DNA from 3 places in the Peribacillus sp. NPDC094092 genome. Region 2 is predicted to be linked to each of the others. Evidence: riboswitches for the same ligand, from Rfam matches in the RefSeq annotation. Region 2 holds a riboswitch; each other region holds the start of a gene.
What was found. Region 2 has a riboswitch for preQ1 ahead of queF (preQ(1) synthase). Riboswitches for the same ligand answer to the same signal wherever they lie in the genome.
Positions count from the first base shown of each region.

Region 1 (3,552 bases), on a different contig from region 2:
CAGGTGGATTTCAATCTCATTTTTCCATATATCCTTGATGTCCCCGAAATCTATCATCAAACCGCGTGAATCCGTATACCCGCTCAATCCGAAAATGACCTTATATGTGTGGCCATGCAGGTTCTTGCATTTTCCTTCATAGTCATGCAGATGGTGCGCCGCGTCAAAGGTGAATTCCTTACTCACGAGAACCCTCTTGTTTGTATACTTCAATTGGCTGCGCTGAATATCTTCATCTATTTTTTGGAGTTTATCCACTATAGTAAAACCGTACATCATGAAAGCACCTTCCGTCTGCTAACATAATCATCCAATCCTTTTTTCCGCAGATTACATGCCGGACAATCTCCACAGCCGTCTGAGATAATCCCGTTATAGCAAGTCAGGGTCTTTTCGCGGACAAAGTCGAATGCGCCAAGCTGATCCGCAAGCTCCCATGTTTCTTCTTTATTAAGCCACATCAGCGGCGTATCAATCACGAAGGACTGGTCCATCGACAAGTTCAAGGTCACATTCAACGATTTAATGAATACATCACGGCAGTCGGGATATCCGCTGAAATCCGTTTCACAGACACCGGTGACAATATGTTTAGCGCCAATCTGACTCGCCAGCACACCGGCAAACGAAAGGAACAGCAAATTCCTCCCTGGTACGAACGTCGAGGGCAATTCCCCTTCTTCCCCGTCCGCCACTGCAATATCACTTCTCGTCAATGCATTCGGTGCCAGCTGGTTCAGCAGCGACATGTCAAGGATATGATGGTTCACGCCCAATTCCTTGGCAATGCTTTGAGCGCATTCGATTTCCAAGCTATGCCGCTGATTATAATCGAACGTCACTGCTTCCACTTCCTCAAATCTCTCCAATGCCCAGAACAGGCACGTCGTACTGTCCTGGCCTCCGCTAAACACAACCACTGCCTTTTCTTTCTTCTTCATTACGATAAAACTCCTTTTTACGGAAAAAAACAGCACCCTAAGAATAGAGCACTGTTTCTCCTTAGTTTTTTTGAGAGGGTAGCTAGAACCTCTTCCGCCTTAACGCGGAATATTATATTTTTCCAAGTCAATAGTAACTTGAAAACGACAATAAATCAAGATGATTATATTTAGTGAATAGTAGATCTGATGGAAAATTTGGTTATCTTTTCATCGCTTAAATATCACCCTATCCGTCCGATAAAATAATGTGAATAAAAAATCGATAAAGGGGTCCATTAAATTGAAAAGCATTAAAGGAAAGATATTGGTGGCATTTTCACTCATCATATCTTTATGTGTCATCTTAGGAGCATTCAACATTTATTCCAGCAACAAGTCTCTGGTATATTCCCAGGATATCATCGAAAAGGAACTTCCGCTTCTTATCCAAGATGAAAAACTGCTATATAATCTAGCACAAAGAACCGCATTCGCCCGAGCCTATATTCTATATGGTGACGAGAGTTATAAAGAAAGGTTTTTACAATATACCGAAGACAGCAAGGCCATCCAGGAGGATCTCCTCTCTTTAAGCGATTCTGATAAATCGAAGGAATTGATCGAGAAAAGCGTGGATTGGAGGACGATGATTGTAGACCGGGTATTTCCACAATATGAAAAGGGAAATGAAGAACGCGCGAAAGAGATACTCAAAAATGAAGTGGCGCCAATCAGCAATGAAGTAATGGAGGGTTTCAAGGAGCTTGCTTCTGAACGCGAGGAATTGATTGCCGCTTCAGGTAAAACCGTCATCGCAAGCGGGAAATCGGTTAAGAAGACAAGTATCATCATATCCATTGCGGCAGTCCTCATCGGCCTTCTGCTGGCGCTTGTGACTGCCAATCTCATTACCGCCCCCCTCCTTAAAATCAGGGACAGGATGAAAATGGTGGCTGAAGGAAAGCTGAATCATGAGCCCCTGGAGCAAAAGTCATATGATGAAATGGGCCAATTAACGGTATCCGCCAACCAAATGCAGAGTAACCTTCGTGATACGATCGAAAAAATGCTCGTTGTGTCCGAATCCGTTTCCAACCAAAGTGAGGACCTAACTCAATCAGCAAAAGAAGTGCAGCAGGGCAGCAAACAAATAGCCACGACGATGTATGAACTTTCGGAAGGTTCAGAGTCACAAGCCAACCGGGCAGCTGAAATGGTTCGGATGATGGATGATTTCACCGGCAGGATCGAGTTGGCCAGCCTGGAAGGAGTGGATGCAGCTAAAAGTTCATCCGAAATCCTTTCCTTGACCAAGGAGGGCACCACTTTAATGCGCAGTTCGGTCCAACAGATGCAATGTATTGACAGGATTGTAAAAAATGCCGTAGAGCAAGTGAAAGGGCTCGATTCTCAATCGCAGCAAATTTCGCAGCTTGTGCAGGTCATCAAGGATATATCCAATCAAACCAATCTATTGGCGCTGAATGCTGCCATAGAAGCCGCTCGTGCTGGTGAACATGGCAAGGGCTTTGCCGTCGTCGCCGATGAAGTGCGGAAACTCGCTGAAGAGGTCACACACTCCGTTGGGGATATCACCAATATTGTCTCCGCCATTCAAACGGATTCAAAAACAGTCGTCCACTCCCTGGAAGATGGTTATACACAAGTGGGTGAAGGTACGAAACAGATCACGCTCACAGGCCAAACCTTTGAAACTATCAATCACTCTGTCGGGAATATGGAAATGAAAATACAGCATATAACAGACGAATTGAACTATATCTCCACAAATAGCCAAAAAATCAATCAGGCCATCGAAGATATCGCAGCGGTTTCTGAAGAGTCCGCGGCTGGAATCGAACAAGTCTCCGCCTCCGCTCAGCAATCCAGCTCTTCAATGGATGAAATCACGAATCATGCCAGTGAACTTGCATCTTCAGCAGAACTGCTGACTGAACAGGTCAGGAAATTCCAATTATGACACTAGCAATTTCCCGTTACATGAATGCGGGAAATTGCTTTTCCCTCCCATTATATGGGTTGTTTCATTTTCGTATCTTCGGGGAATAAATAACTATACACAATAATAAACCATTAAAAAGCGAATCTATCAAAAGCGGCTGGGATTGAATATTTTCCTTTATTTTCAGAATATTTAGTGTATAATTGATTAAAGGAATATTTTAACTTAAATAACCATCACTTCCAATAACCGCTACTGCAATTCCCGTCATTTCCTTTCAACACCATGCACGTGCACTTATACTCAGTAAGATCCATTGCATGCTTTCTCTCGAATCAAACTGTTCACGACTTTATTCACAAAAAAAACGCGATTTCCACTCCAAAACTGTAAAAAAAGGTTAAATTACACGATTGATATGTTACTATTAAACCAAGACCTTTTAACCCCATAAGGAGGAATTCATATGAAACGTTTTTTCAAATTCATAACAGATTTTAACGAAAGAAAAGCACTGGAACGGGAAACCGAAGAATTCTTTCGCAAAGAATACGAAAATTATATGAAGATGAATCCTGACAATCAAGGAAAAAGAAGGAGATTAGTTCCTAGACTTTATGTGATTGATGGCGGTAAAAAGGGCTCCAACCTTGAGATTTCTGACAG
Region 1 covers NZ_JBNNUC010000002.1:510,957-514,508, reverse strand. Annotated here, with positions in the region: gene queD (6-carboxytetrahydropterin synthase QueD) at 1-276, opposite strand, end outside; gene queC (7-cyano-7-deazaguanine synthase QueC) at 276-941, opposite strand; PreQ1 riboswitch class I at 997-1,039, opposite strand; gene ACQKNS_RS11445 (methyl-accepting chemotaxis protein) at 1,225-2,904, shown strand; gene ACQKNS_RS11440 (hypothetical protein) at 3,353-3,552, shown strand, end outside.
Region 1: another riboswitch for preQ1. It lies ahead of queC (7-cyano-7-deazaguanine synthase QueC); the one in region 2 lies ahead of queF (preQ(1) synthase).

Region 2 (3,552 bases):
CGAAGGCGCGGCCGTGTGTTCAAGTGAAATGTTTTACAAAAGGAAATCGTTAATAGAACGTACACATTTTCTAAGAAAAAACTGTCGGACCTTTTGATATAATAAGTGATATAAGCATTTATAAACGCAGCGGAGATGATGAAATTGACATTGCCGGTCTTGATTTTGACAATTATCTTAAGTTTGTTAAAAATATTGGTTTCCTGCCTTCCAACCGATGCAGTTAATTGGATTATCAGCAAATTTAAAATACACTCAGAAATTAGTGACGAGAATGCGATCGTAACCTTTGACGGAAAACGTTTAGAAGGGGAAGAAAAGATTCAAGTCATTAATTATTTTAATAACGCTAGGTTTTTGAAAAAAAATCATATATTCCCAGGGAACGAGAAATTGTTTTTACATCCAGAGAACAGTGGGACTCCATTGGTCATAGATACTAAAAGGAGCAAAAAGGACGTTAGGTTATTTGTGTATATTTACAATGACCACGTGGATGTCGTTAAACAGTACAAGAAGAAAGTTATTTCTTATAGTCTGCTTTCCGATAGCCTCCAAGAGCGTTCCGTGCCATTAATAAGAAATTTAGTTTAAAAGAACATTAAAAAGACTTATAAAAAAAGACCGTCTTTTTTTATAAGTCTTTTATAATTAATCCATTTCAATTTAGGTGCAATTCTAAATTACATGTTATTCGGATTAAGAGGTTAAGGTACATACTGAAGTCTCAATTTTAGTTTATTTTGGAAAATGCAATTAAAAGTGAGGGAATTGCTGTAAGAGGTTCTTTAATCGTTCATACTTAAATTATTTAAATGGTAATAAAAAGCAGGTATCTATTGCGATGCCTGCCTGTTTATGCTTTCCATTGTTTTTCAACTTGATGAAGAGCTTGTTGTAAAATTACTTCATGATCTGTATCCGGTTTAGTAAGGACGTTTGTTTGATAAGATTTTCCTTGAAAATCAACTGTTACCGTAACTTTTACCATTATGCATCTTTCCTTTCCTAATTCAGAATTAAATAAGGTGGTTGTACCTATTTCTTTAATACCCGTGGCAGAGGATTTTTCAAACATTTCAAAAGTAGTAAAACATAAAGAATTAATATTCAAAATTATCTGATATTTTATAAGAAGTGTCAACACTTTTTTTTGACGGCCCTATTTTCCGGTAAAATAAAAAAGCGACCTGGCTTGTACTCATGACAGTCAGGTCGGTTTTGTAAATGAACTATATTCATATTTTAGTCAAGATAATGCCGATTAGTGCTGCAAGTACGCCGGCAATTTGATAGTTTTTTAGTTTTTCTTTGAATAAATAGCATCCTGCGAAAACGACAACTAAACAATTCAGGCTGACGACAGGGAAGATGATGCTTGCGATGCCAGTGTTCAACGCAAAGAAATAACATCCATAGCCTATCGTGCTTAAAAGGCCTACCAAGGAACCGATTTTGACTTCATTTAGCTTGATTTTTTCCTTTTTAATGGCCAAAGCCGAAAGAAGGTAAAGAGTTCCGCCTCCATACATTGATACCAGGATATCAAGGGAATTTAAATGAAGACGTGTGGATGTCGTCATAAGAATGCCGAGCACACCAAAAGATAATATGGACAATAATGTGTGCATCATCCAAGGGACATATTGATGGTTACCTTTAGCATTAGGTGTATACTGAATGACTAATGTAGCGAGAAACATGCAGACAATACCAGCCCACTGCAAAGTAGATATATGTTCGTGAAAAATTAAAGCTGCACAGAGAATGGGGAATATTGCATTCGCTGCGATTAATGGAGATGTCAAACTTGCCGGCCCTTTTTCAAAGGCGCTTGCCATCTGGATATTACCATTAGCGTTCAGTACCCCAATGGCTCCGCCAAGCATGATGGACAGCCAGTCAAACTGTAAACCATCCACAAATACTCCATAAGATATGGCCAAAATGAAAGCTGAAAAATAAAAGAAAAATTGGATATGCACTTTTGAGTAACCCTTTCCGCTACTCCATTTAAAAATGCTGTTATTGATTCCAAAACATAAACTCGTGATGAGGGCTGCAAAAATCCACATTGACGTAATCTCTTCCTTCATGTAGGATAAACTTCTTCTACATTTTAAGCTGAATGCATGAAGGAATCAAACCAAATTTAAAAAGTATGATTGACAGATTAAATATTTTTTTCTATATTTACTATGACAATTTTAAAATATTTCCCGATAAACGGGAGAGGTTCATAGCATCACCCTCTTAAAAAAACTATGGCTTTGATATTTTTCGCGAATCAACCATATCTTTGAGGAGATATGGTTTTTGTTATATAGAGGCCCATTTTATGAATCTCCCTGAAATGTGGGATTAGGAGGACTTTTAATGTCTGGAAGAAAAGAAGAAGAATTAAAAAAAGATATCACACTGCTTGGGAATCAAGGAACAAAATATACATTCGACTATGCGCCTGAGATCCTTGAATCATTCGATAACAAGCATCCGAACCGGGATTATTTCGTCAAATTCAATTGCCCGGAATTCACTAGCCTATGTCCGATAACGGGTCAGCCGGACTTTGCGACCATTTACATCAGCTATATTCCTAGTGTGAAAATGGTGGAAAGCAAATCATTGAAACTTTATTTATTCAGCTTCCGCAATCACGGTGATTTCCATGAAGACTGCATGAACATCATCATGAATGATTTAATCGAATTGATGGATCCTAAATATATTGAAGTCTGGGGCAAGTTTACACCTAGGGGCGGAATATCCATCGACCCTTACACGAATTATGGGAAACCAGGAACGAAGTATGAGGAAATGGCGGATTACCGCTTGATGAACCATGACTTATACCCGGAAACCGTGGATAATCGCTAAAGAATAGTGGAGACAATGGGCAAATGCCTGTTGTCTTTTTTAGTTTTTTAGCCATTATCAATCCGTGTCTTAATATTTTGTCCTTTTTAAAAATACAATTGTCCTTCAGTAACGGAATTTCCACTTGATTGTTTCGAGAAAAAGCGTAATAATAGGGAGAGTTAATTTTGACAGAATATTTACGAAAATAGGGGATGTCGATATGAAAGTTGCAAAGTTTGGTGGAAGTTCACTTGCGTCAGGTGAACAGTTGAAAAAGGTATTCGAAATTGTAGTTTCTGATCCAGAGAGGAAGATTGTAGTCGTTTCGGCTCCAGGGAAACGCAATTCCGATGATATAAAGGTGACGGATTTATTGATTGCAGCTGCAGAACAGCAGCTGCGCGGGGATAACGGGGAGCATTTGATAGAAGATGTTGTATCCCGCTATGCGAGCATTGCTGAAGAACTGGAAATATCCGAGAGTGTCGTCACGGGAATCCAGGAAAATTTAATGGCACTGTTGCATGCAGACCAAACTAACCCGAAGCGTTATTTGGATACCTTGAAGGCCAGTGGAGAGGATAATAATGCGAAGCTGGTCGCAGGTTATTTCCAAAGCCTTGGAGTAGAGGCTCAGTATATAAATCCGAAGAAGGCTGGCCTGATCGTAACGGATGAGGGTGGATTCACCAA
Region 2 covers NZ_JBNNUC010000005.1:253,334-256,885, reverse strand. Annotated here, with positions in the region: gene ACQKNS_RS21830 (YfmQ family protein) at 145-594, shown strand; gene ACQKNS_RS21825 (BA3454 family stress response protein) at 857-991, opposite strand; gene ACQKNS_RS21820 (EamA family transporter) at 1,239-2,096, opposite strand; PreQ1 riboswitch class I at 2,227-2,272, shown strand; gene queF (preQ(1) synthase) at 2,377-2,877, shown strand; gene ACQKNS_RS21810 (aspartate kinase) at 3,080-3,552, shown strand, end outside.

Region 3 (3,552 bases), on a different contig from region 2:
TTGGTGATGTGATTAAATCTAAATCTTCACCTGTCTCATTAATAATATCCAACACATCTTTTAGTTGAGGCATAGGCTCTTCTTCCAGCAGCTTCACTTCTGCAGCAATTTGGTCTGCATCTTTGCCCTCAAACTTCTTATAAGCCTGTGCATAATTGAGCAAGCGGTTCTTTTGTCGATCGATACTTTTTCCTTGCGTCGGAGCGCACATTGAAACCACCCCTGTTACAGGCAATTCAATTCCCACTTTTAATGAGAAAACTCCTCCTAAAGAAATTCCTACAACAGCAATTTCCTCATAGCCTTCGTCTTTAAGGAATTGATAACCATTAACTACGTCTTTCCACCATTCCTTTGGACCTGTTTTAACAAGTTCCTCGGCTGATACTCCGTGCCCACTATAAAGAGGTCCGTGGCAAGTATAGTCGAGATCATTCAAGTATTTTCCCAATTTCTTCATATCTCCTGTACTCCCGGTAAACCCGTGAAGTAAAAGAACAGCTCTTTTTCCACCTTTATATGTGAATGACTCAGGTGCTTTCACTTTCATCTATCTAGGACCTTCTTTCTATGCTCTTGTTGATAAATAGAATCTAAATGATTTTTGAAAAAAAATCAATTAATACCTCTTGGGTAGTGATTCTTCTATCCTATTCCGAATTTTCATTAAAATAATTAAATCATGTATATAATATCGTTACCACACTCTTTACAACTCATCCGTTCCGAAGCACATTTTACTATGATTAAAATTATTTAGCAATCGTCATTTAACCATTTTTTTTTAGAAAAGTAAAATGCACCTTGTGATACGATGTACAACGTATTACACTTTAAAAATGAAAAGGAGGAGAATTTATTTGGATAAAGAATTAATGAAGGGAAGCATTGACCTCCTTTTGCTTTCACTTCTCTCACAAAAAAAGCTATACGGCTATGAAATCACGAAGATCTTGAAGAAAATGAGCATGGGCACATATCACATAAGTGAAGGCACCCTCTACTCCGCCCTTAAACGGCTAGAAAAAAAAGAATTCATAAAAGGACATTGGAAAGAGTCAGAATCAGGCCGCAGGAAATATTATCATGTCACCGAAAATGGACAAACCGAACTTGAACGAAAACGAGAATGCTTTTACTTCCTGGAAAAACTAGTCCGGAAAAGCGAAGAGCAATTCTAAACAAAAGCTCCCTGCACCCATTATTGAACGGAGCAGGAAGCTTTTTTTGCTGGTTTACTCGTGAGTTCAGACATTTACTCGTAAGTTACTCCGTTCACGCAAAAAAAGGACCTAATTAGGTCCTTTTTTGTCTATCCCTTTATGCTTGCGATAATTGGCGCAGGAGAGCTTCATGCATTCCCCTTGAACATGCGGGCCATATTTTTCACGAAAGGCCTCGAGGCAATAGCATTTCTCTTCTTCTTTTTTGGTTCCATCCATCGAGTGCATCCCTCCTGGCTTTAACTGGAGACTACACGTTTCTCCAGTTCTAAGTTGATTCGTCCCAACAGTACGGCACCGATTGACTGAATGATCGTTTTAACGATGATTTGGCCGATGATCGCAGCGGGTACTGCTTCCCATGGCAATATATTGGCACCCAATGGGCTTAGGCCAATCACGACAAATATCACCGAATCGAAAAATCCTCCCACGATTCCGCTGTAAAACACCCTCCAACTCATCGGGAGCTTTAAGCGGGTATAAATTTCCGTATCCGCCGTTTCTGCGACCACGAACGATAATGCGGAAGCAAATACGATCAATAACGTATCCCCTAATAAAAATGATACACACGCAGATAAAATAAGTGCAGTGACGATACATATATAGGTCTTCGCGCGGCCGAATTTATTTTGGACCAGATCTCGAAAGATGAAGGTTCCCCCGATGAGCAATGTCCCCATCGGAATGATGAACATGCCAAAATGCAATGGCGCAAAAGCTGCTGTTACCACATTCGCCGTGATGATGGATACTAAATACAATAAAATTCTTAACATTTCTTAATTCTCCTTATACAGAAAAAACAGCACCCTAAGAAAGAGCACTGTTCTCCTTAGTTTTTTTGAGAGGGTAGCTAGAACCTCTTCCGCCCATGCGGATTATCATTTTCCTTATTTATCGTAGCTTGAAAGCGATTGGAAATCAAGAAGTTTCCATAGTGCCGGTTTTTGTCGCAGAAAACTGCTTGACCGGCTGTATGTGAAAAGCCGACAATGATTGATAGGATAATGTTACGATCTTGGTATGAGGTATAAGGCGAGGAGGAAAAGGATAATGAAAAAACCATCGTTTGTTCATGTTATTTATATCGCAACCACACCAGAAAAGCTTTGGGAAGCCCTGACGAGCGGCGAAGTAACGAAGAAGTACCATTTTGGATGCCATGTCCAGTCTGACTGGCAAGAAGGCTCAAGCGTTAAATATTTGCTGGAAGATGGGCGTATTACTGATCATGGTAAAGTACTTAAGTGTGAGCCGCTGCACCTGCTCTCTTTCACTTGGAACATGACAGGAGACGAAACACCCCGCGAGCAGCCTACTCGGGTCACTTTTATCCTGCAGCCTTTGGATGATTCGACTGTGAAGCTAACGCTTAGGCATAAGGAGCTTTTGGAGACGGATTTTGTATATGATGATGATACCTTTGAAGGCTTGAATAATGGATGGCCAGCGATTCTAAGTAACCTGAAGAGCTTGCTTGAAACTGGACGGACCCTGCCGCCAATATCTGTAGATCGGGATAATTAAGCGGCAGTGGATAACGATAAAAATAAATCGAAAGAGAGTTGTTATTGATGGATACGCAAATCATTACGAAATTTAAAATAGACAAACCAACCAATGAAGTGTTTGAAGCCATAGTGGACCCAGAGAGAATCGGGAATTTCTGGTTCTCATCGAGTTCTGAAAGATGGGAACAAGGCAGGACGGTTACATTGAGATATAACGAATACGATGCTGAAGTGGATATTCATATATTGGAAGTAGAGGAAAATAGTAAAATCATGTTCTCATGGGGAGGAAATGATCAAGAAACGATTGTTACAATTACACTGAAAGAGTTGGATGAAATGAGTACAAGTATTGAAGTGAACGAATCAGGTTTGAAAGAGGACGACCCCGAATTGATGAATAAAATGATAGGACAAAAAGAAGGTTGGGTTTATACATTAACCTGTTTAAAGGGTTATTTAGAAAATGGGGTTAATACTTTGAGAGCATCCATAATTTTTTAATTCAGTCCGCCTTTTAATTGCATAAACCCTCAGAACTCTTAGGGTATCTGAGGTTTTTTTCGGTCCTGCCTCCCCTCCTTTGCAGCGTAGGTGAAATTCCCGTTCATCAAATGGTAAATCCACCCTCAAAAAACAGTACTTTATAATATGTTCTAATAATTGACATTCGGAAATCAGTGAGTTATCATCCTAATTAACCAGTGGTCAATAAACAAGGGGGTGACAAGATGTCGCCAAGGAAATCTGCAGGTAAAGAACTGTCCAGGGACATGGTATTGAAGGAAGCCAGAAATCTTTTTGCAACGTTA
Region 3 covers NZ_JBNNUC010000002.1:516,364-519,915, reverse strand. Annotated here, with positions in the region: gene ACQKNS_RS11500 (alpha/beta hydrolase) at 1-550, opposite strand, end outside; gene ACQKNS_RS11495 (PadR family transcriptional regulator) at 861-1,181, shown strand; gene ACQKNS_RS11490 (hypothetical protein) at 1,293-1,442, opposite strand; gene ACQKNS_RS11485 (VUT family protein) at 1,463-2,005, opposite strand; PreQ1 riboswitch class I at 2,056-2,098, opposite strand; gene ACQKNS_RS11480 (SRPBCC family protein) at 2,283-2,756, shown strand; gene ACQKNS_RS11475 (SRPBCC family protein) at 2,804-3,244, shown strand; gene ACQKNS_RS11470 (TetR/AcrR family transcriptional regulator) at 3,472-3,552, shown strand, end outside.
Region 3: another riboswitch for preQ1. It lies ahead of ACQKNS_RS11485 (VUT family protein); the one in region 2 lies ahead of queF (preQ(1) synthase).